Allochromatium vinosum DSM 180: one gene and its partners. The protein of the gene in region 3 binds, or shares a complex with, the protein of the main gene of each other region. Links are inferred from orthologs where the notes say so. Each region holds a gene or a part of one and is shown on either strand. Other genes may lie near its edges. The genes, in order: dnaN, dnaX and holB.

Region 1 (7,522 bases), 2.2 Mb from region 3 along the record:
GGCTGCTGGCGCCGAATCGATTCGTGCTCGACTGGACACGCAAGCATTATGCCGATCGTCTGCTCGAGCTCTGCGCGCGCCACAGTCAGGGTGAGGTTTCGGAGATCCATTTCGAGGTCGGCGAGTTCGCACGTGAGTCCGGTCCCGCGAAAGGGAAGGGCGCGCGCGCCGGCTCGAAGGCCTCCGTGATCGACTCGGATCTCGCCACGCGCCGCGCCGCGGCCAACCTGAACGCCGACTTCAATTTCGATACCTTCGTCGAGGGCAAGTCCAACCAGCTCGCGCGTGCGGCCTCGATCCAAATCGCGCGCAATCCGGGCGGTACCTACAATCCACTGTTCATCTATGGCGGCGTCGGGCTGGGCAAGACCCATCTGATGCACGCGGTCGGCAATGTCATCCTGGCCTCCAATCCGAGCGCGCGGGTCGTCTATCTGCACTCCGAGCGCTTCGTCGCCGAGATGATCAAGGCGTTGCAACACAATCGCATCGAAGACTTCAAGAAGACCTATCGCTCGGTCAACGCGCTCCTGATCGACGATGTGCAGTTCTTTGCCGGCAAGGAGCGCTCGCAGGAAGAGTTCTTCCATACCTTCAACGCACTGCTGGAGTCCGGGCAGCAGATCGTGCTGTCCAGCGACCGCTTTCCCAAGGAGGTGACGGGGCTGGAGGAGCGTCTGCGCTCGCGCTTCGGCTGGGGGCTGACGGTGGCCATCGATCCGCCGGATCTGGAGACCAGCGTGGCCATCCTGCATTGCAAGGCCACGCAGCTCGGCGTGGAACTGCCCGAGGACGTGGCCTTCTTCGTCGGGCGGCGCATCCGTTCCAACATCCGCGAACTCGAGGGGGCGCTCAGGCGTCTGGTGGCCAACGCACACTTCACCGGCAAACCGATTACGCTGGAGTTCGCCAAGCAGGCGCTGCGTGATGTACTCGTGGCCCAGGATCGACAGGTCAGTCTGGAAAACATCCAGCGCACGGTTGCCGACTACTACAAGTTGCGCACCTCCGATCTGCTCTCGGCCAAGCGCAGTCGCTCGCTGGCACGCCCGCGCCAACTGGCGATGGCGCTCGCCAAGGAGCTGACCAAGCACAGTCTGCCCGAGATTGGCCAGGCTTTCGGTGGGCGGGATCACACCACGGTTCTGCACGCCACGCGTAAGATCAAGAGTCTGCGTGAGAGCGACGCGACGATCGAGGAAGATTACCGGAACCTACTGAGAATGCTGACGCTGTAGCGCGACTCCATCCGACTGAATCGACACACTATCCCTATACTCAATGGCTAGCCTGCCAAGCTAGCGCTATCCATCTCCGCGAGATCATGGAGCCACCGATGGAATTCGTTGCCAACCGAGAAATCGTCCTGCCCGCGCTCAATAAGGTGATCGGCGTCGTCGAGCGCCGTCAGACCCTGCCGATCCTGGGTAATCTGCTCGTGGTCGCCCGCGCGGGGCGCGTCACCCTCACGGGTACCGACCTGGAGGTCGAGGTCAAGACCAGCTTCGAGGCCGAGATCCAGCAGGAGGGCGAGACCACGATTCCTGCCCGCAAGCTGGTCGACATCTGCCGCAATCTGAGTGAGGGCGCCGAGATCCGTCTGCGCGTCAAGGATGAGCGTTGTGTCGTCACCTCGGGACGCGGACGTTTCACGCTCGGGCTGCTGCCGGCGGCGGATTTTCCGACCATGGATCTGGAGGAGGGCGGTTTCGACTTCCAGATCCAGGAAAGCCAGCTCAAGCGGTTGCTGGACAAGACCGCCTTCGCCATGGCGCAGCAGGATGTTCGTTACTATCTGAACGGTCTGCTGCTGGAGCTGCATGCGACTGTCCTGATCGCGGTGGCCACTGATGGACATCGGCTGGCCAAGTTCGTCACCCCGCTCGATCTGACCCTGGACACCGAGCGTCAGGTGATCGTGCCCAACAAGACGGTCATGGAACTGAAACGTCAGCTAGGCAGCTCGGACGATCCGATCTCTATCCGTCTGAGCGAGCGCAGTCTGCGCGTGGTGGTCGGTGCCATGACCATGACCTCCAAGCTCGTCGACGGCCGCTATCCCGAATACGAACGTGTGATTCCGGGCCATAGCGGACGCACGGCCACGGTCGAGAAGGATGCACTCAAGCGCGCGCTCTCACGCACCTCGATCCTGTCGAACGAGAAGTATCGCGGCGTGCGTCTGAGCTTCGATCCGGGCACGCTCAAGTTGCTGGCGCACAACCCCGAGCAGGAGGAGGCCGAGGAAGAGATCGAGCTGGAGTACGACGGCGAGCCGATCTCCATCGGTTTCAACGTCGCTTATTTGATGGATGTGCTCGGCGTGATCGACGAGACCGCAGTGATCATCCATTTTCAGGATGCCAACGGTAGTTCGATCTGGCGCGGCGTGGGGGGCGAGAGCGAGACCTTCGTCGTCATGCCGATGCGGCTGTGATCCGTCTCCGTGTGCTGATTCGAACGTCCTGATCCACGCTATCTGGAGGAAGGTTCCACGTGGAACATTCGGACGCCGTTTCAGAGTTTCCCGGTCCGGCGTTTCACGGATCACGCTCGATGTTCCACGTGGAACATTCGGGCGTGGATCCGGAACCTGGACTGCGCTCACTTCGAATCGAGTCGCTGCGCAACATCCGGCGGCTCGACCTTGCTCCCGATACGCGGACCCTGTTGCTGACAGGGGCCAATGGCGCCGGCAAAACCAGTGTTCTGGAAGCCATCTACCTGCTCGCGCGCGGCCGAACCTTTCGTGGAACCAAGGCCGGGCCGCTCACCACTCAGGGCGAATTCTACACGCGTGTTGAGGGACGCTATCAGCCGTCCGACCGTGACGTGGTGCGCCTGCGCTATGTCAAGGAAGGAGCCACGGCCGTGCGTGACATCCATCCGCCGCTCTGGGCGGAGACAGGCGGTGCGGATTGGCGTTCACCCTTGCAGGTCAAGCTGGTCGGCGAGAACGCCCAAATCCTGCTCGATGGCGACCCGAGTCTGAGACGTCGCTTTCTGGACTGGAATGTGTTCCACGTGGAACATCGCTTTGCCCAGGTTCAAAAGGATTTCACGCGCGTTCTGATGCAACGTAATGCGGCCATTCGTTCGGGTGGCAGTCAGCTTGGGCTATGGGATCGCCGTTTCATCGCGCTGGCCGAGTCCGTGGATCGGCAGCGCGCTGCGTTCCACGCTGAATGGCGCACGTGCTTTTTGGATCTGTGCGGCGACTATCCGTTTTTGCATGGAACCGATTTGCGCTATCGGCGCGGCTGGCCGGATGGTCGAGAGCTGGGCGAGACCCTGGTCGCGCTGGCCGATCAGGAGCTGGCGCGCGGCTACACCCTGGCCGGCCCCTCTCGCGCCGATTTTCGCATCGATCCGGGCGAGGGGCGGCGCGGCTTTTCGCGCGGACAGACCAAGATTGTGGTTGCGCTATTGCAACTAGCCGCCGAGCGCGTCCATCGCGCCCATGGGCGTGAGCCTGTGATCTGGCTGCTCGATGACCTCGAAGCCGAGCTGGACCGAACCCTGGCTGAGCGTCTGTGGAGCGCCTTTGGCGCCACGGGCAATCAGGTCATCGCGACGCGCGTTGCGACCGATGGCGATCCGGGGATTTTTGGCAATACCGAATCCTTGACGATGTTCCACGTGGAACATCCCGGCTGAGGTGTTCGAGACCATCCAGACCGAGATGGCCGAACAAGGTAGGCGAGTGCTAGCGATAGAACAGCGACACGATCGTCAGCCCCGGTGCGCTGGAATCACCGTGAACATAGTGGAGCGAGGCCGTGCGATAGTCGGGCCAGTCCCAACCATAGACCGACTGGCGTCGATCCTGACTGTGTGGTGGTCCAAGTGCGCGCGAGACCGCCGGGAGCAGGGCGCGGGTCTGATCCGGACCGGGGATCTGGAGCAGAAGCGAGGCGACACGCGGACTGTCGGGATGGGTTTCGACCTGGATGGCGACGGCGCCGTACCGCCCCTCGAACGCCGCGCATCCGGGGTTGATGGGGGCGACAGGGTGCAGATAGTCCAGTCTCGGCAACGGCTGATCCTGGCGAATGTCGCTGAGGATCCGCTCGACTTCGGCGGTGGAATCGGCCTGAACGGTCCCGAAGGTCAGGAGCATGAGCAGCAAGCCCCACAGCGCCCCGCTTGACAGTGTCGTGAATGGCATGTGTTCTGTTCTCCAGTGGTCTTGTCGTGATCGTGCGTGGAATACCTCAGCCACCCGGTCCGGTCTGATCGTCCTGATCGCGCATCAGCAGCGACAGCAGACGTCCGCGTGCCGCCCGCCACGCCAGCCAGGACAGATACCCCAGCGCCAGGAGGCCGAAGCCGAGCAACGCCCAGTCGGCGTCGGAGAAAACCTCGTAGTGACGGTAGCGTTCCGACGGGCGGATGTAGGAGACCCGCTCCTCCAGGGAGGCCATCACCAGGGACGCCAGGATACCGGCATTGACCAGCAGCACGACATAGCCGAACAGCGGAATCAGCCACAGCGTCGCCAGCGCAAAGGCCATGACCAGGATCGGCGCGAAGAGGTCCAGGTCGAATTCATCGTGCACGGTGAACAGGATGAAGGCCGCCAGCAGGATCAGCATGGAGTGCCCCAGATAGGACGGCAGGGGTGAGCGCGCCGGCGTTCGCTCGGAAGTGTGGTGCTGGCTCATGAAATGGCGTGCCAGCGCCTCGATCTGCACGAAATTCTCGGGTGTGCAGTAGACCTCCATCAGCGGTCGCCAGGCGTTGCGGAAGATCAGCCGATGGGCACGCGGTTGGACCTGGAGGCTGAAACCGCCGCGCCAATCGAGCCGCTCGCTCTCACGGGCGCGGGCGGTCAGTCCGGCGCCCGTTGGGCCGGGTTGTCCGCTCGCCGCGCCGCCGAGTACGGTGAGGCGGTTGACGAGCCGACTGGTGCGGTCGATGGTCTCCTGGTGGATCCCTTGGGCATCGAGCGTATAGCGCGTGCGCAGACGGTTGCCGAAGACGATCAGGGCGATCAGCACGAAGCTGACGAACAGACCCACGCCGACCAATGCAAAAAGTCCCGCCAGGGCCGGAATGCCGTCCCACTCTCCCTGGGCGGCCAGAATGACGCTCATGAAGAGGCTGGGAATCAGCGCCGCCAGTCCGGCGACCAGGGCCAGTGTCTTGAGCAGACGCGGGTTGGTTGCCAGTGGGATGTCGATCTCCCAGCGGATCTGGGGAGGAGGTGGTTTCATGGATTACGGGTCTCGAAGCCGATGAGCGTCATGGCGTCCTGCGAGCGGTGATGGCGTATCGGCCTGGATTGGCCGTCAACCCACCTGAATCCTGTCTCCATATCCGGTCATTTCCAGATAGCCGCGCCCGATCTCGCGTCCGGCCTCGAGAATATGAATCGCGCCCTCCCAATACAGGGTGTTCGTTGAGCGACGACTGTCGAGCTCCTGGTCGTCCATCAGCGGGCGGAGGTCGTAACGACGACCGCCGATACGCAGGCTCCACTCGACCGGGTACTCGATGCCGGTGCGTGGCGACCGCCAGCGTCGAAGCGGGAGCCATTCGACCTGCTCCGGTGCAAGCGACCGAGTACGGCCATCGGGGAAGCGCCGAGTAGCCCCCGCCCAGAGTGCTGTGCCGTCAGGTCGACGCATTCGAAAGGCCATGAGCGCGCCGCCATCATCCAGGTTCAGGCCGACCCAATCCCAGCCGTCGGCGCCTTCCGGGCTGTAGGCGCTCGACCATTCGTGATCCATCCAGGCGCGCCCGCTCACGGCGTGTCGGCGACCGTCGAGCGTCAATTGACCCTCGACCTGCAAGTGTGGCCGGCTGTAATAATAGCTGGCATGGCGTGGGTCGGGCGCCTTGCGGCTGAACCCATGGTCGCCGTTGAGCATGGGCGCTCCAGTGAAGGCCAGCCGGAGGTCATAGGCGAAGTCCTCCGCATTCACACGCGTGGCATAGTGCTGATCGCTTTGCTCGAACGACCAATCATCGAGCCAGACGTGCGTCCGATCCGTGGCGTATCCAGCGCGTTCGAAGCCCACGCGGGCGGCGCGTTGATCGTGACGCAAGCGGCCCAGTCGAGGATCGGCGATGGCCGCATGGGCCAGTAGCAGCTGGCGTGGAGCGAAGGCGCTCGGGTTGTCCTCACCGATTCCGGTACGCACGCGGAAGAAGGTGATCTGAAAGCCGAGTGGATCGTCGTCCGCTCCCTTGAGCCAACCGGTCACATACCACCATTCGGTGCGGAATCCGGGGTGGGCTCCCTCATCGTCCGGGAAGCGGAGAACGCGACCGGGGAGTACGGCGTCGAAAGCGATCGCCGGGTCGGTCTCCGCGCCGGCAGAGTCGGTGGCCGGCGCAGTCGCCGCCACGATGCGGGTCAGGGGCAGGCCGGCGAGAGCCAGCAGACAGGTGCGTCGATGCATCACCAATCCTCACGTACGGCCAGCACGGCATCCTCGCGCATGGCCTGCCGGCCAGCGAGCACGGCGGCGAGGCTGGCCAGGGTGGCGAGCGTGCCGGCAAATACCAGGAGTGACAGCCAGGGGACGCTCAGGTCCATGCTCCAGTGAAAACTCTGACGATTCACGACCTCGATCAGAATCCAGGCAATGGCGCCGCCGACCGTCAGTCCGCCAAGTATCCCGACACCGGCCGCCAGACTGCCTTCGAGAGCGAGCAGAACGCCGATCTGACCGCGCGTCAGCCCCAGGTGGCGCAGCAGACCGAACTCCCGACGCCGCGCGGCCGCGAGCGCGGCAAAGCTGGCGGCCACACCGGCCAGACCAATGATGACGGCGGCGGCCTCCAGAACATAGGTCACGGCGAAGGCGCGATCGAAGATTCTCAGGCTGATGGCGCGTATCTCACCTGGCACCGTGACCTCCAGTGCACCCGAACCGCCCGCCGCCTTGAGTGCCTCGGCCACGCTGAGCGTGTCGACACCGGGCGCCAGCCAGATGGCAGCGTCCTGCGCCGAGTGATCACCGCTCAGGCGCCGGTAGTCGGCGAGATCCAGCATGAGACTGCCGGTCTGGCGTGCATAGTCGCGCCAGATCCCGGCGACCTGGACCGGCACCTCGGAGCCGGCCAGTGGCAGCCGAACACGATCACCCGGACGCCAGCCCTGGAGGTCGTGCAGCGCCTCGGAGATCCAGATCGCCGTCTCGCCCTCGGCTACCGCGTGGGCCGAGCCGACCAGCGGGAGTTCGCGTCCATCGGGCGACACGGGTCGGGCCAGCAGCGCGACCGGCGGTTGGCCGGAGGCCAGTCGCAGACTCTCATGACGGGTGAACTCGATTCGAGCCACACCGGGTACGTCCGCGAGTCGCGCCTGTAGCGCTTCGTTCAGAACACCGCCGCTCTGGGCGCGTCCGGCGCGCAGATAGAGGTCAGCGGGAAGGATCTGGCCGAGCCAGACATCGACCGATCCACGCAGCGAATTGACCATGATCGCCATGGCGACCACCAGGGCCACACTGGCGAGGACGCCCGTGGCGGCGACCGCACTCATCCCAGGGGCGGCCCGCAACCGGGCGGC
Region 2 (7,522 bases), 1.7 Mb from region 3 along the record:
GCACCGACCCGCTCGACCAAGGCACCGCGCCGCTCGATGATGTCGGCGATCACGACCAGCAGCGCCAGAACCAGCAGCACCAGGGCGCTGACCAGCATCACCACGGCGATGACCTTGTCGCGCATCGACAGGCGGCTGAAGCGCGTCATCATGGTTCAGCCCCATCCGTCGCCCACTGTTGCATCGCGTCGACCTCATCAGAAAACCAAACGCCCTGTTCGAGGCGAATTCTATAGAATTAGTCCAGACACGGCTCAGACGAGGTGATCGGGATGCGACGACACGGCAGCGAGGCATTCATCGGTTTGATCCTGCTCGGACTCCTGGTATGCGCTCCGGCACCCGCCGCTCCCGAGCGCTCCTGGGAGCCTGGACTGGCGACCGAGTCCGGGACATGCATCTGGACCGCACCGCTCGAACCCCGGCCAGGGCAGCCGCTGGAGGTCTTCGCGGTGTCGACCGATGGCGCGCTGGAGCGTCTGAACCTGACCGATCCGGCCGGCCAGACACGCCCGTTGCGCACCCTCGCCCAAGGCGGCCCACCCTGGAGTCTCTATGGCACCGTCTTTCGTCCCGAGCGCGGCACCTACCGTCTCGAAGCGATGCGCCATGGCCAGGTCGTCGCGCGCACCGAGATCACGATCGGCAACGGCATGAGTGATCGCGGCAGTGGTCGGTGGGATCTGGCCACCGAGGCGCTCTATGCGGCCTGGATCGAACATCTGTTCAACGCCCCGCCCGAGCAAGCGCTGACGTTCGAGTCGCTCACGCCGGTGCTGAGCGACCCGGCACAGAACTTCCTGTTCGGCTATCTGGGTGCCAACGAGGACAACTCGCTGCGTTCCGAGCCGGATTGTGCCGACCTGCCCTACTATCTGCGCGCCTACTTCGCCTGGAAGCTTGGTCTGCCCATCAGCTATCGTGCCTGCAACCGCGGCAGCCGCAGCCGTCCACCGCGCTGTGAGTCGCCCATCGTCGACACCCGCTTCGTCGGCACGCGCGCTCCGATCGGCACCTTCCGCGAGGCCACCCGCCGACTGGTCGACACCGTGCACTCGGGCAGCGCGCGCACCGGGCTGCGCGACGAGGCCACGGATGTCTATCCGGTTGCGCTCTCACGCGAGACACTCTGGCCCGGAACCCTCTATGCCGATCCCTATGGTCATGTCCTGATCCTGGTCAAGTGGCTGCCGGGCGATGGCCGGACCGCCGGTCGATTGCTCGCAGTCGATGCCCAGCCGGACAATTCGGTGGCACGCAAGCGCTATTGGGAGGGCAATTTCCTCTTCGCTCAGACGGCGAGCGCCGGCCCCGGATTCAAGGTCTTCCGCCCGCTGGAGCCCAAAGGCGCGGGCTGGCGACTGGCCTCCAACGCCGAACTCGATGGACGCTCCGGTCGCCCGGCCTTTTCGCTGGAGCAGGCCGACCTCGATTCAGACAGCTTCCACGCGCGCGTCGCGCGGATCATCGATCCGCGCGGACTCGACCCCGTTCGTGCCTATGACTCGGTTCTGGAGGCGCTGATGGAGCAACTGGAGACCCGCGTGACCTCGGTCGACACGGGCGAGCGTTACATGCGCGAACATCCGGGCGCCGTCGTGCCCATGCCGAGCGGTCCGGCGATCTTCGAGACCGTCGGCCCCTGGGAGGACTATGCGACCCCCTCGCGCGACATGCGGCTGCTGATCGCCCTGAAGGTGGTCGAGGGACTGCCCGAGCGCATTCGCCGCCATCCCGAACTCTATGCGCTCGCGGGCGAAGACACGGCTAGTGCGGCCGACCGGGTCGCACGCCTGCACGAGCAGCGACTCGATGCTCGCACCATCACCTATACGCGCAGCGATGGCAGCCCCTGGCGTCTGAGTCTGCGCGAACTCTATGCCCGGCGCGCCAACCTGGAGGTCGGCTACAATCCCAACGATTGCGTCGAGATCCGCTGGGGCGCGACACCGGGCAGCGCCGAGGCCGCGACCTGTGGCCGCCGGGCACCATCGGATCAACAGACGCGGATGGAGTCGTACCGCGCCTGGTTCCGCGACACCACCCGCCCACCGCGCTGAGAGGATGCCCATGCGCCGCTTCCATACCCAGACCCGATGCCGATCCGGACGCATCGCCGCTGTCGACCGACTGGGTCGGTGGCTGATCCTGGTCGCCAGTCTGGCCCTCCTCTCCTGTGCGGCGCCGCCGGAATCGGTCGGACCCGAGGGGCGCACCGGCACCTGGTCCGGGTATCCCATCGGTACGCCGCCGGCTCCGAATCCGGCGCTCAAGCGCGCCATCATCGCCCGCGCCGAGCAGGAATGGGCCTACTTCGGCCGGCAGGAGATCGTCTTCAAGGGGGCGGTGGAGAGTATTCCACTCGTCGGCGACTGGGAGGACGATGGGGCGCGCCAGAGCAACCGCGTCAATGTCTATTGGCGCTCGGTCGGCGAGTCCAGACTGACCGGGATGGACTGCCAGAAGCCCTGGTCGGCGGCCTTCATCAGCTGGATCATGCGTAACGCGGGGGTTCCGACACATCAGTTCCGGCCCGCGATCGCCCACTGGGTCTACCTCGCGGACCTGATCGAGTCCGCCAGCCTGCCGGGACGCTATTTCGTGCCGCGTCGTCTCCAGGACTACAGCCCTGAGCCCGGCGACCTGATCTGCGCCTACCGTCAGCCATCGCGCGTCATCATGACCGACGGCGCTGTACGCGCCGGCACACTCACCGGACTCAGGGCGCATTGCGATCTGGTGACGGCCAAGCACGGCCGCACACTGGAGGTCATCGGCGGCAACGTGCGCAACTCCGTCTCCAAGGTCCGGCTCGAACTCGACGGCCGGGGGCGCCTGCAGCCGATTCCTCGCCGCCCCTGGTTCCTGATCCTGCAAAATCGGCTGTGACTCCAGGCAGCCGCAACCGTCAATCGTGTTCCACCATGGGCCGGGAGTGTCTGGATACCCTGGACGTGGTCTATCGGGAGAGCCAGCTATGTTTCGAATCCTCGCCGTCGCCACGGCCGCCGCATCCGTCCTGATCAGCGGCTGTCTACCGCCACCGCCGGGTCATTTCGGCTCGTTCGCCACGCCGGTCACTCCTGACGAGTACGGTCGGCGTCTGTGCCGCCATCTGGAGCTGGAAGACTATGCGGCCTGTCTGAGCGAGGTGCTCGGCTACTTCGAGGAACCCAGGCCCGACGACCTGCCCTACGGTCGCAACTCGAACGCCGGGCCGATCGCCCTGGTCCTGGATCGACGGGTCTATCTGGGTCGCTACGACGGCTCGCCCCTGGTGACGCGTTTTCGCGTCACTCACGGCAACCAGTCCTGCCAGGGCGGCTACGATGCCTTCGCCGGCTCGACCGACGCCATCCTCGACGTCCAGTGTTCCGATGGACGCCGCGGCTGGGCCGATCTGACCTCGGCCCTCGACGGGCGCAACGGCATCGGGCGTCTCGAACTGGAGGACGGCACCCAGGCCGAGATCGTCTACGGCTATACGGCGCTGGGACAGGCCGAACCCTATCCCTATGTGCACTGGACCCCGCCGGCGGACTAGCCCGAGACCTCGCCCCGCAACTGCCGGGTGAGCTTCTGGATCTCGCGCTGCATCTCCAGACTCTCGAAGGGGCGTAACGCCGGGGCCTGACGGTTCATCAGACCTTCGAGCAGCAGTTGACTGGAGCGCACCAGCCCGACCAGCTCGCCCGAGACGCGCACTGTCTCATAGGTGTTCCAGGCGGCGGCGATGTCCTTCTCCAGTTCCTCGCGTGCCTGGCGCACCTGTGCGGCCTGATCGACCAGATACTGCCGATAGAATCCGGCCGCCTGGAGCGTGAGCTGCTGGGCCTGGAGATTGCCCTCCAGCAGGGTGCGCCGGTCGGGGGTCTCGCGCAGCAGGCGCTCGGTGTCGGCGGCGAGCGTCTGAGTCTGGCCGACGATGTCGTCGATCTGGGGCAGATAGCGCTCGTCGATCGCCTCATCGATCTGGACGTGCATGCGGTCGAGCGACTTGAGCAGCACGACATAGAGTCCGTAGTAGCGACGCGCGCTCTGCAAGTCCTCGCCGCTCTGCTCCAGCAGCTCCTCCAGTTGCAGAGTGATGGATTTGACGTTGTCGAACAGGATGCCGAGGTCGACCAGATTGTCGCCGACCACGGTCGAGAGCAGCAGGTCGAGCTGCTCATCCTCCAGCTTCAGTCCGATGGCGCGCAGCGACTGGGCGAACTCGCGCTTGAGTGCCTCGACCTCCTGGGCAGCACGCCGGATATCGGCCTCGCGCGCGGCGATCAGGGCGTCATAGTCGGCGATGGTCTTCTTGAAGGTCGATTCGGACGGGGCCGTCACCCGTTTCTGGCGATGATCGGCGATCTCGGCGCGCCAGCGGACGATCTGCTCCTGCTGGGCCTGAATGCGATCACGGTATTTGAGCGCCGGCGAGACCGAGAGGATCGAGACCGCTTCGTCGAGCAGAGCATCGATCTCGGCCTGGTTGGCCTTCTGGTCGTGACCGAACCAGGCGCTCTCCGGCAACGTCTGATGACGCTGCTCCAGGAGCAATGCCTGGTCGAGCGTCGGCAGGGCGCGCTGCCAGATCTGATTGAAGTCCGGTTCCTGGCCGTCGAACAGGCCCCGCGCATCGCGCATCGTCTGCCCGGCCAGATCGCGTGACTGCTCCCACCAACCAGCCGCGCGCTCGCGCGTCTGTGACCAGAGATCGGCGTTCGCTCCGGCCTCAGTGGAATCCGCCGTCTGCGCGCCGGCACCAGAGGTCAGGAGTAGCAGACCGAGCGCCAGTGCACCGAGTAATCGAGTCGAGTCGTGGGACATGACCAAGCCTCTCGTCGCGAGGTAGATAGATGCGTTCTATCTTCGCATGGAACACCGGTGCTCGCGTACCCTCCGGACTCCTCGGCGCCTATCTGGAGCCGGCCGCCGCGCGACCTGGATCGTTTGTGTTCCGGGGATGTCTCTGCTAATCTCCGCGCTCGCTCCGGCGGCCCCGGCTGTCGAGCGAGCGTTATGGTGGCCCGTGCCGGTCCCCTCGCAACGTGAAACCGTGAACCCGGTCAGGCCCGGAAGGGAGCAGCCGCAGCGGTGGAATCGTGTGCCGGGGTGTGGCTGGCGCGGGTCGCCGCCCCCATAGGCCGTACTTCGCCCCCTGCCCGCGATTCCTCCACCCGGCCCAAGCCCGGACTGATATAATCGCGTGATGTCCTATCAAGTGCTTGCCCGCAAATGGCGTCCCCGGTCGTTCGACGATATGGTCGGGCAACAGCATGTCGTGCGCGCGCTCTCCAATGCGCTCGACCGCGATCAGCTCCACCACGCCTATCTGTTCACCGGCACCCGCGGCGTCGGCAAGACCACACTCGCCCGCATCCTGTCCAAGGCACTCAACTGCGAGCAGGGCGTCGGCTCCCATCCCTGCGGGGTCTGCTCGGCCTGTCGCGAGATCGATAGCGGTCGCTTCGTCGATCTGCTCGAAGTCGACGCCGCCTCGCGCACCAAGGTCGACCAGACCCGCGAGTTGCTCGAAAACGTCCCCTATGCTCCGGCGCGGGCGCGCTTCAAGGTGTACCTCATCGACGAGGTGCACATGTTCTCCTCGCACAGCTTCAATGCGCTGCTCAAGACTCTGGAGGAGCCGCCGCCGCATGTGAAGTTCCTGCTTGCGACCACCGACCCGCAGAAGATCCCGGTCACGGTGCTCTCGCGCTGTCTCCAGCTCAATCTGCGCCGGCTGCTGCCGGGCGAGATCGCCGATCGGCTGACCTACGTCCTGGAACACGAGGGGCTGGCGTTCGAGCCGGCCGCCCTGCCCCTGCTCGCACGCGCCGCCGACGGCAGTCTGCGTGACGCGCTCAGTCTGCTCGATCAGGCGATCGCCTTCGGCGGCGGGCGGGTCATCGAGTCCGAGACGCGCGCCATGCTCGGCACCGTCAGCGGCGATCTGGCACTCGACATCCTCGACGCGCTGGCCGACGGCGATGGCGCTGCCGTACTGGGGTCGGTCGAGCGCGTGGCGGCCATGACGCCCGACTTCGCCGAACTGCTGCGCGAGCTGATCGGACTCCTGCACCGGCTGGCGCTGATCCAGCAGGTTCCGGCGACCCTGACGGCGGACGACCCGGATCGCACACGTCTGCTGGCGCTCGCCGGGCGGCTGGCCCCGGAGGACGTGCAACTCTTCTATCAGGTGGCCCTGACCGGACAGGCCGATCTGCCGCTGGCGCCCGATCCGCGCGGCGGGCTGGAGATGGTCCTGTTGCGCGCACTCGCCTTCCGGCCTGCGCCCCGTGCGACGCGCATGAGCGACAGCCCCAGGACCGCCGCAACCACGGAGCACGCGCCAACGGCCAGCGTGCACCCGAACGTTCAGGCATCGCCGGTGCCGCTTCAGCCGGCCGGCGCACCGCCACAGACTGAACCCGGCGCTTCGGAGTCAGCGCCCATCCAGTCCGGCACGCCGACACTCGAGACGGCCGCCGACTGGCAGCGGCTCGCCGCGCGTCTGTCGATCGGCGGTATCGCCAATCAGCTCGCCCACAATTGCGCCTTTCGTGAATACAGCAACGGACGGCTCAGCCTCCAGCTCGATCCGGCCGCCGAGCGTCTGCGCGCCCCGAGCACGGTGACGCGCCTGAAGAGCGCGCTCGAACAGGCACTCGGCCGTTCGATCGAACTGGAAATCAAGGTTGCGCACCCCGAGCAGGAGACCCTGGCGCAGCGGCGCACGCGCGAGGCCGGAGAGCGTCAGCAGATGGCCGTCGAGCAGATGCATGCCGACCCGGTCGCCCGGTCGGTGCGCGAGACCTTCGACGCGGATTGGGCGCCGGGGAGCATTCGTCCAGCCGACTGAGGCGCGCGTTGCACCTCAGACATGGCAGCGATCAGAATTTCAGGCATGATTGGCCCCGACGGGATCGATCGGTCGAATACGAGCGCCCGGAGCCGTCGGGCGCCTTGTCACAACCCTTGAGGTATATCCACGATGAAGGCACTGGGTGGCCTGCTCAAGCAGGCGCAGAAAATGCAGGAAGACATGCAGCAGGCGCAGGCGCGTCTGGCGCAGGAAGAGACCACCGGCGAGGCCGGCGGCGGTCTGGTCAAGGTGACGCTGAACGGCCAGCATCAGGCCAAGCGCGTCGAGATCGACCCCTCGCTCATGGGCGACGACAAGGAGATGCTCGAAGACCTGATCACGGCCGCCATCAATGCCGCCAGCCAGCGCATCGCCGAGAAGACCAAGGAGACCATGTCCGAGCTGACTGCCGGGATGCCGCTGCCTCCGGGCATGAAGCTGCCCTGGTCCTGAGCCGGGTGGGCGAGCGTTCGCTGCTGAACCAGTTGATCGAGGCCCTGCGCTGTCTGCCGGGCGTCGGTCCCAAGTCGGCGCGGCGCATCGCCTTCCATCTGCTGGAGCGCGATCGTGAGGGCGGCGCGCGTCTGGCGCGGGTGATGGCCGAGGCCATGGTCGCGATCCGGCGCTGTTCGCGCTGCCGGACCCTGACCGAGCACGAGGTCTGTGCGCTCT
Region 3 (7,371 bases):
ATGCCGAACTGGTCGGTGTCGGTATGAACTCCGACGCCTATCACATGACGGCACCCTCGGAAGATGGTGAGGGCGCCTCCGAATGTATGCGCATGGCGCTGAACGATGGCGGCCTGAACACCGAGCAAGTCCAGTACATCAACGCGCACGGTACCTCGACGCCGGCCGGCGATGTGGCCGAGACGCGTGCCGTGAAGCGTGCCTTCGGTGACTATGCCTACAAGCTCGCGGTCAGCTCGACCAAGTCCATGACCGGGCACATGCTGGGCGCGGCCGGTGGCGCCGAGGCCATCTTCACCATCCTGGCCATCCGCGATCAGGTCGCGCCGCCGACCATCAACTATCACACCCCGGACCCGGATTGCGATCTCGACTGCGTTCCCAATACGGCGCGTCAGATGACGATCGATGTGGCGATGTCCAACTCGTTCGGTTTCGGCGGCACCAACGGGACGCTCATCTTCCGGCGTCTCTGATCCGGTCTCCGTCTGGAGACCGGGACCAGGGAGACCGGTCGGGCAGGGCGCGCGACATGGCCACGACGCCAGGAATCGGCGCCCCGTCTCGGGTCTTGATCGATGGCCGGCCTGGTGATCGGTTCTCGATTCTCGACCGGGCGCTGCACTACGGGGATGGTCTGTTCGAGACCATCCGCCTCGCCGCCGGCTATCCCTGCCAGTGGCAGCGCCACATGGATCGGCTGATCCTGGGCGCGGAGCGTCTCGGCATCGACATGCCCGACACCGCTCTGCTCGCCGCCGAGGCCGCCGACGTGACCTGGGGACAGCGCGAAGGCATCCTGAAGCTGATCCTCTCGCGCGGCGAGGGCGGACGTGGGTATGCGCCGCCGATGCCAGCCGTGCCCCGGCGTCTGCTCCTGACCTATCCCTTGCCGTCCGCGCCGGGGCGTGACTGGCGTCAGGGCGTGGCCGTGCGCTACTGTCAGACACCCGTCTCGATCAATCCGGTACTCGCCGGCATCAAGCATCTCAACCGTCTGGACTCGGTCCTGGCGCGCGCCGAATGGAACGATCCGGCCATCGCCGAGGGACTCATGTTCGAATCGACCGGCGTGCTGGTCGGCGGCACCATGACCAATGTCTTCCTGTGGGATGGTCGCTGTCTGATGACGCCGCCGGTCGATCGTGGCGGCATCGCCGGCACCGTGCGCGGTCTGACGCTGGAACTCGCGGCGCGTCTGGGGATCGATTGTCTGGTCACGCGCCTCGATCGCGCCGCGCTCGATCAGGCACGCGGACTCTTTCTGACCAATTCGATCATCGGCGTCTGGCCTGTGCGCGAGCTGGGCGGACACCGGTTCGATGTGTCTCAACTTCCTTGGAATCTGCTCGATCGGCTGTATCGGGCCGCCTGTATGCCGGGATGATCGACCCGATGTCGAAACGTATCGCCGCACTGCTCATGCTCGTCGTCCTCGTCGCCGGCTTTCTCGCTGGGGCGTTATGGCGCGACTATCGCTGTTTCCTGTCGACGCCGATCCAGGTGGGGGAGGAGCGTGTCCTGTTCGACGTACCGCGCGGGACGTCATTGCGCACCCTGGCCAAGCGTCTGCACGAGCAGGGACTGATCGAGCGTCCGACCTATTTCATCGCGCTGGCCTATCTCCAGGGCGATCAGGGGCGGCTCAAGGCGGGTGAATATGCACTCACGCGCGACATGACGCCGCCGCGCGTCCTGGAACAGCTCACCTCGGGCCGGGTGGTCGAATACAGTCTCACCCTGGTCGAGGGCTGGACCTTCCGGCAGGCACTGGCGGCGCTCGACAGTCACGAGGTCTTCGGCCGTGGCGCCAAGCTTTCGGAGCTGTCCGATGCCGAGATCATGGCCCAGATCGGACGTCCCGAGGAGCATCCCGAGGGACTGTTCTTCCCGGATACCTATCGCTTCCCACGCCAGACCAGCGCGCTCGACATCCTCAAGCGCTCGCTCGCCCGGATGGACCGGATTCTGGCCGAGGAATGGGAGAAGCGTGCGCCGAACCTACCGATCACGACACCCTATGAAGCCCTGATCCTGGCTTCGATCATCGAGAAGGAAACCGGGCTGGCCGGCGAGCGCGCGCGTATCGCCGGTGTCTTCACCCGTCGCCTCCAGCGCGGCATGCGGCTCCAGACTGATCCGACCGTCATCTATGGGATGGGTGAGCGTTACGACGGCAACATCCGCCGTGCCGATCTGCGCGAGGCGACACCCTACAATACCTATGTCATCGCTGGTCTGCCGCCCACGCCCATCGCGCTGGTCGGACGCGAAGCGATCCGCGCGGCGCTCAATCCTGAAGCCGGTGATGAGCTGTATTTCGTCGCCAAGGGTGATGGCAGTCATGTTTTTTCGCGCACGCTCGACGAGCACAACCGGGCGGTGCGTCGCTATATCCTGAACCGGGGTGACTGATGGACGGACACGGACGCTTCATCACGCTCGAAGGCATCGAAGGCGCGGGCAAGTCGACCCAGATCGCGCCCCTGGCCGAGCTGTTGCGCGCGCGCGGGCTGAACGTGCTTACCACCCGCGAGCCGGGCGGTTCTGCGCTCGCCGAGCGTCTGCGCGCGCTGCTGCTCGACCCGGACAACCAGGGCATGAGCGAGACGACCGAGCTGCTGCTGATGTTCGCCGCGCGTGCCGACCATCTGGACAGATGCATCCGCCCCGCGCTCGCGGCGGGCGGCTGGGTGCTCTGCGACCGTTTCACCGATGCCACCTATGCCTATCAGGGCGGCGGGCGCGGGATCGATCCGGCGCGCATCGCCCTGCTCGAGGATCTGGTGCAGGGCGATCTGCGACCGGATCTGACGCTCGTCTTCGACCTGCCGCCCGAACTGGGGCTGGGACGCGCCAAGTCGCGCGCCGGCCAGACCGATCGGTTCGAGTCCGAGACCCGGCGCTTCTTCGAGACGGCACGCGCGGTCTATCTCGAACGGGCGAGGGCCAATCCGGAGCGCTATCGCGTGATCGACGCCACGGCATCGCTCGAAGCGGTGACGCGCGCTGTCGCCGCCGAACTGAACGCCTTCGTCGATTCGCTGGAGTCGCGCCCGTGAGTGCGACGCGCGCCGAATCCGCTCCATCGAAATCTGCCGCGCCGTCGCCACGACCATTCGACGTTCCCTTGCCCTGGACCGACGCGATCTGGTCGCGGCTGCAAGCCGCGCGTGCCGCTGATCGGCTGGCACATGGGCTGCTGATCTCGGGGCCGAATGGGGTCGGCAAGCGTGCGCTGGCCCGTGCACTGGCCCAGTCGCTGCTGTGTCAGACCCCAAGCGCCCAGGGCCTGGCCTGCGGCCAGTGTGCCGACTGCCGGCTGCTGGCCGCCGGCAGCCATCCGGATCTGATCGAGGTCGGCCCGGACCCGGAGAGCAAGTCGGGCGAGATCCCGATCGATGCCGTGCGGCTGTTCGCCGAGCGCGAATCCCTGACCCCGAGCCGGGCGCTCTTCAAGGTCGTCCTGATCGATCCGGCCGACCGACTCAATCAGGCCGCCGCCAATGCGCTGCTCAAAACGCTGGAGGAACCGACCGGGCATACCGTCCTCTGTCTGATCGGCGAACGTATCGGGCGTCTGCCGGCGACCATTCGCAGTCGCTGTCTGCTGATTCCCGTCCCCATCCCGGATGAAGCCCAGGCGCTGAGCTGGCTGGCGTCGCGCGCGCCGCGTGCCGACTGGCCGTTGCGTCTGCGTTTGGCGCATGGCGCCCCATTGCGCGCGCTCGCCGAAGCGGCCGACAGCGCACGGCTGGAACAACGCGGCCAGTGTCTGGATGGATTGCTGGAGATCGCACGCGGACGTGGCGATCCGGTCACGATCGCCGGACGCTGGAACGAGATCGGCGCCGGCCGTATCCTTGACTGGCTCGCCGGCATCATGGGAGATCTGCTGCGCCTGGGTGTCTGCGCCACACCGCCCCGGCTCGATCACCCGGATCGACAGGACGACTTGGCGGCGCTGGCGCAACGGCTCGATCCGGCGGCGGCGCACCGTTTTCTCAAGCGGATACTGGAAACGCGCGCGCTGGGCGAGAGCAATCTCAATCAACAGTTGCTGCTGGAATCCCTGGCCCTCGACTGGGCGCGGATCGGCCAGTCGGCACGAACCGGGACTGGAGGATCGAGCGGATGAGCACTTCCAATCCACTGGGCGGACTCGGTGGTCAACAACGCATCCTGAGCTTCGCCATCAAGGACAAGAGCGCCCTCTACGCCTCTTACATGCCTTTCATCAAGAATGGCGGACTCTTCATCCCCACCAACAAGAGCTATCAGCTCGGCGACGAGATCTTTCTGCTGCTCCAGCTGATGGACGAACCCGATCGTATCCCGGTCGCCGGGCGCGTGATCTGGATCACGCCGACCGGTGCCGAGGGCAACCGCGCCGTCGGGGTCGGCGTGCAGTTCAACGATCAGGATAAGGGGGCCACCCGGCGTAAGATCGAGGAATATCTGGCTGGCGCGCTCGCTTCCGAACGTCCGACTCATACCCTCTAGTTTCACCCGGCCGCATCCAGGCAGTTTTTTCGCTTTCGGAGGCTCATCGTGTTGAACGATCTGACTATCCGCACGCGTCTTACGGGTTTTACCATCCTGCTGATTCTCGTCGTCGGCCTGAGTCTGCTGACGCTCTCGCGACACAGTGCCATGCGCATGGCCAACACTATGGCGGATCACACCCTGCGCATGAAGATCGAGGGGGATATCGCCTCGGCGCGCGCACGTCTGGCCTGCGAATGGGGCGGGCTGCGCCTGCACAACGGCGCTCTGGTGAATGGTCGGCAACAGCCGGTGGCCGATCACTTCGATCTGGTGGATACCCTGAGCCGGGAACTGGGGGTTTTGGCCACGTTATTTGTACGCGAAGGCGGCGACTTCACCCGTGTCAGCACCAGTATCCGTCTGCCGGATGGCCGGCGGGCGGTGGGTACGGTATTGGGGCGGGACAGCGCCGCCTTTGCACCGGTTTCGGCCGGACAGCGCTATATCGGCGAAGCATGGATCCTGGGTGCTCCTTACCTCACCGTCTACGATCCGATCCTCGATGCTTCGGGTGAGGTGATCGGCATCCTGTTCCTGGGCATTTCCAGGGAGCAGATCGACACCATCGTCGGCCGGGGTGTCAGGCAGATGCTGGGGCAACTCAGCCTGGGCTTGGTGGTGGTGATCGGTCTGGGCTTTATAGCCTCGTTTTTCCTGTCCCGGATGATCATCAATCCGGTGCGCCAGGTTGCAGACACATTGCGCGAAATCGCCCAAGGGGAAGGGGATCTTACCCGGCGCCTCAAGGCCAGTGGCCACAACGAACTTGGCGACCTGGTACAGGCCTTCAATGCCTTCGCAGACAAAATTCATCGCCTGGTCAGGCAGGTGAGTTCGACCTCCTCGCAGGTCGCGGCGGCGGCGGAGCAGCTTTACGCGACCACGGATCAGACCTCGGAACAGGTGCGCCGCCAGCATTCGGAAACCGAACAGGTCGCCACAGCCATGAACGAGATGGCCACCACGGTTCAGGACGTGGCCCGCAACGCGGCCGAAGCCGCTCAAGCGGCCTCCAGCACCCAGGCAGAGGCCGTTTCCGGCGAAGCGGTGGTGCAGCAGACCATCCGCTCCATCGAGGATCTGGCCAATCAGGTGGAAAGCGCCACCCAGGTGATCGGCAGGTTGTCTGAGGACAGCGAGAACATCGGAAAGGTGCTGGAAGTGATCCGTAGCATCGCCGAACAGACCAACCTGCTGGCCCTCAACGCGGCCATTGAGGCAGCCCGGGCTGGTGAGCAGGGACACGGCTTTGCCGTGGTGGCCGACGAAGTCCGTACCCTGGCCAGCCGGACCCAGAGTTCCGCCAAGGAGATCCAGGAGATGATCGAGCGCCTGCAAGGCAGCGCGGCCGGCGCCGTCACGGTGATGGAGGATGGACGAGGTAAGGCGCGGGACAGCGTGATTCGGGCGGACAAGGCCGGTCAGTCCCTGCAGACCATTTCCAGTGCGGTGAACAACATCAGCGATATGAATGCGCAGATCGCCAGCGCCGCCGAACAGCAGTCGGCCGTGACCGAGGAGATCAATCGCAACATCACCAACATCGCTCATTCCGTGGAGCAGACCTCCTCGGGTTCGGATCAGGTCGCCCGAGCCAGTGAAGAGCTGGCGCGCCTAGCGGCCGAACTGCAATCTGTGGTGGGGCGGTTCCGGGTCTAGACCTAGACGACCATGCGCTTGCGGAATTTCACAGCGTACTGATCCGCACCTCGTACACCCCGCCGATCACCACATATTCATCCTCGCCCCTGAGCAGGCCCGGCAGGAGCTGGTTGTAGCAGAAGACCTTGGCCAGGGGCACCTCCACCTCCAGGATGTAGTCGCCGAACTCGTCGGCGCGCTCACGCTCGCGGGTGAAGCTGTTGAGATTGTTGAGCAGCACCCGATAGCGCGAGCGCTCGGCGCGTTCCAGGATCTCATGCTCGTCGATGCGGTTGATGCCGCGATAGAGCCGGACATGGCTCTGTTCAGGATGCGCGCGCGCCAGTTCGTACTGGCAGTAGGCATAGAGCAGATCGAGCTGTGACTCCAGCGCGTTGGTCGCATAGAGACCGCGTGAACCCTCATACAGATAGCGCTGATAACACTCCCCGCCGCGCTCCAGCAGCGATCCGGCGTGATGACGCGCCAGCAGCCCAAAGCGGCTCTCCACCCAGCGCTTGAGCACCGCGCCCTCGCGTCCATCCGAATCGAACGACCAGCCGCGCACCAGCCGCCGATAGTTGGCCTTGATCCGTGCCGGTTTCTTACGGCCCGGCATCGACCCCGCTTCCTCCGGCTCTTCGAGCAGGAACCACACCGTCATGTAGTCCATGAAACGCTGGGCGCGCTCGGTCGCGTCCGGCAGGCCGTCGAGCATCCGGAACAGCCCGGCGTGCAGATCGCGGATGCCGTCGATCTCCAGCGCCACCGGATGACGCTGGAAGCTGAGACTGCCGAGGATCACCGCCGGCAGGTTGCAGCGATTGATCGGCTGGCGGGCACTGGGCGGGAGCGTGGGCGGCGGCGGCTCGTCGTGTCGGATTTGTCTGTCGGTCTCCATACAGCCCCTAAGGCTTTGTCGTGGATGCGACCATCACGAACGGCGGGGGTCGCCTGACAAAAGCGCAATCAAATCAGGATTTTATATTATTTTCAGACATTGGCATGGCATCTGCTTTAGTTGCTGGCGAGTGAGTCACTCATTCGATCCCAGCCACAGCGAACCAAGAGGAAAATCACCATGGCAATGCGTCAATGCGCCATCTACGGCAAAGGCGGTATCGGCAAGTCCACCACCACCCAGAATCTGGTGGCCGGTCTGGCCGAGCTGGGCAAGAAGGT

Evidence for each region.
Region 1: the proteins of holB (region 3) and dnaN are in contact, whole or in part, in a cryo-EM structure (PDB 8GIZ), measured with the Escherichia coli proteins. The link is inferred for Allochromatium vinosum DSM 180 from one-to-one orthologs.
Region 2: the proteins of holB (region 3) and dnaX are in contact, whole or in part, in a cryo-EM structure (PDB 8GIZ), measured with the Escherichia coli proteins. The link is inferred for Allochromatium vinosum DSM 180 from one-to-one orthologs.

The regions. Positions count from the first base shown.
Region 1 is NC_013851.1:356-7,877, forward strand. The notes cover bases 420-3,386. They hold dnaN (DNA polymerase III subunit beta), read left to right. Parts: upstream 420-1,336; coding sequence 1,337-2,437; downstream 2,438-3,386. Other genes in these bases: dnaA (chromosomal replication initiator protein DnaA), read left to right, coding at 420-1,238; recF (DNA replication/repair protein RecF), read left to right, coding at 2,581-3,386. Outside these bases: more of dnaA, read left to right, coding at 1-419; more of recF, read left to right, coding at 3,387-3,657; ALVIN_RS00025 (hypothetical protein), read right to left, coding at 3,707-4,168; ALVIN_RS00030 (hypothetical protein), read right to left, coding at 4,215-5,216; ALVIN_RS00035 (lipocalin-like domain-containing protein), read right to left, coding at 5,292-6,407; ALVIN_RS00040 (FtsX-like permease family protein), read right to left, coding at 6,407-7,522. UniProt on the Escherichia coli protein: Confers DNA tethering and processivity to DNA polymerases and other proteins. Acts as a clamp, forming a ring around DNA (a reaction catalyzed by the clamp-loading complex) which diffuses in an ATP-independent manner freely and bidirectionally along dsDNA.
Region 2 is NC_013851.1:479,300-486,821, reverse strand. The notes cover bases 4,556-7,522. They hold dnaX (DNA polymerase III subunit gamma/tau), read left to right. Parts: upstream 4,556-5,197; coding sequence 5,198-6,847; downstream 6,848-7,522. Other genes in these bases: recR (recombination mediator RecR), read left to right, coding at 7,309-7,522; ALVIN_RS02080 (YbaB/EbfC family nucleoid-associated protein), read left to right, coding at 6,980-7,303; ALVIN_RS02090 (hypothetical protein), read right to left, coding at 4,556-4,815. In the rest of the region: ALVIN_RS02110 (ATP-binding protein), read right to left, coding at 1-152; ALVIN_RS02105 (hypothetical protein), read left to right, coding at 273-2,060; ALVIN_RS02100 (DUF2272 domain-containing protein), read left to right, coding at 2,071-2,889; ALVIN_RS02095 (hypothetical protein), read left to right, coding at 2,978-3,544; more of ALVIN_RS02090, read right to left, coding at 3,541-4,555. UniProt on the Escherichia coli protein: Part of the beta sliding clamp loading complex, which hydrolyzes ATP to load the beta clamp onto primed DNA to form the DNA replication pre-initiation complex.
Region 3 is NC_013851.1:2,160,376-2,167,746, reverse strand. Bases 2,319-5,134 are described here. They hold holB (DNA polymerase III subunit delta'), read left to right. Parts: upstream 2,319-3,130; coding sequence 3,131-4,138; downstream 4,139-5,134. Other genes in these bases: ALVIN_RS09365 (methyl-accepting chemotaxis protein), read left to right, coding at 4,552-5,134; ALVIN_RS09370 (PilZ domain-containing protein), read left to right, coding at 4,135-4,503; tmk (dTMP kinase), read left to right, coding at 2,415-3,062; mltG (endolytic transglycosylase MltG), read left to right, coding at 2,319-2,415. Also shown: fabF (beta-ketoacyl-ACP synthase II), read left to right, coding at 1-476; pabC (aminodeoxychorismate lyase), read left to right, coding at 533-1,387; more of mltG, read left to right, coding at 1,396-2,318; more of ALVIN_RS09365, read left to right, coding at 5,135-6,207; ALVIN_RS09360 (NAD(+)--dinitrogen-reductase ADP-D-ribosyltransferase), read right to left, coding at 6,236-7,090; nifH (nitrogenase iron protein), read left to right, coding at 7,271-7,371. UniProt on the Escherichia coli protein: Part of the beta sliding clamp loading complex, which hydrolyzes ATP to load the beta clamp onto primed DNA to form the DNA replication pre-initiation complex.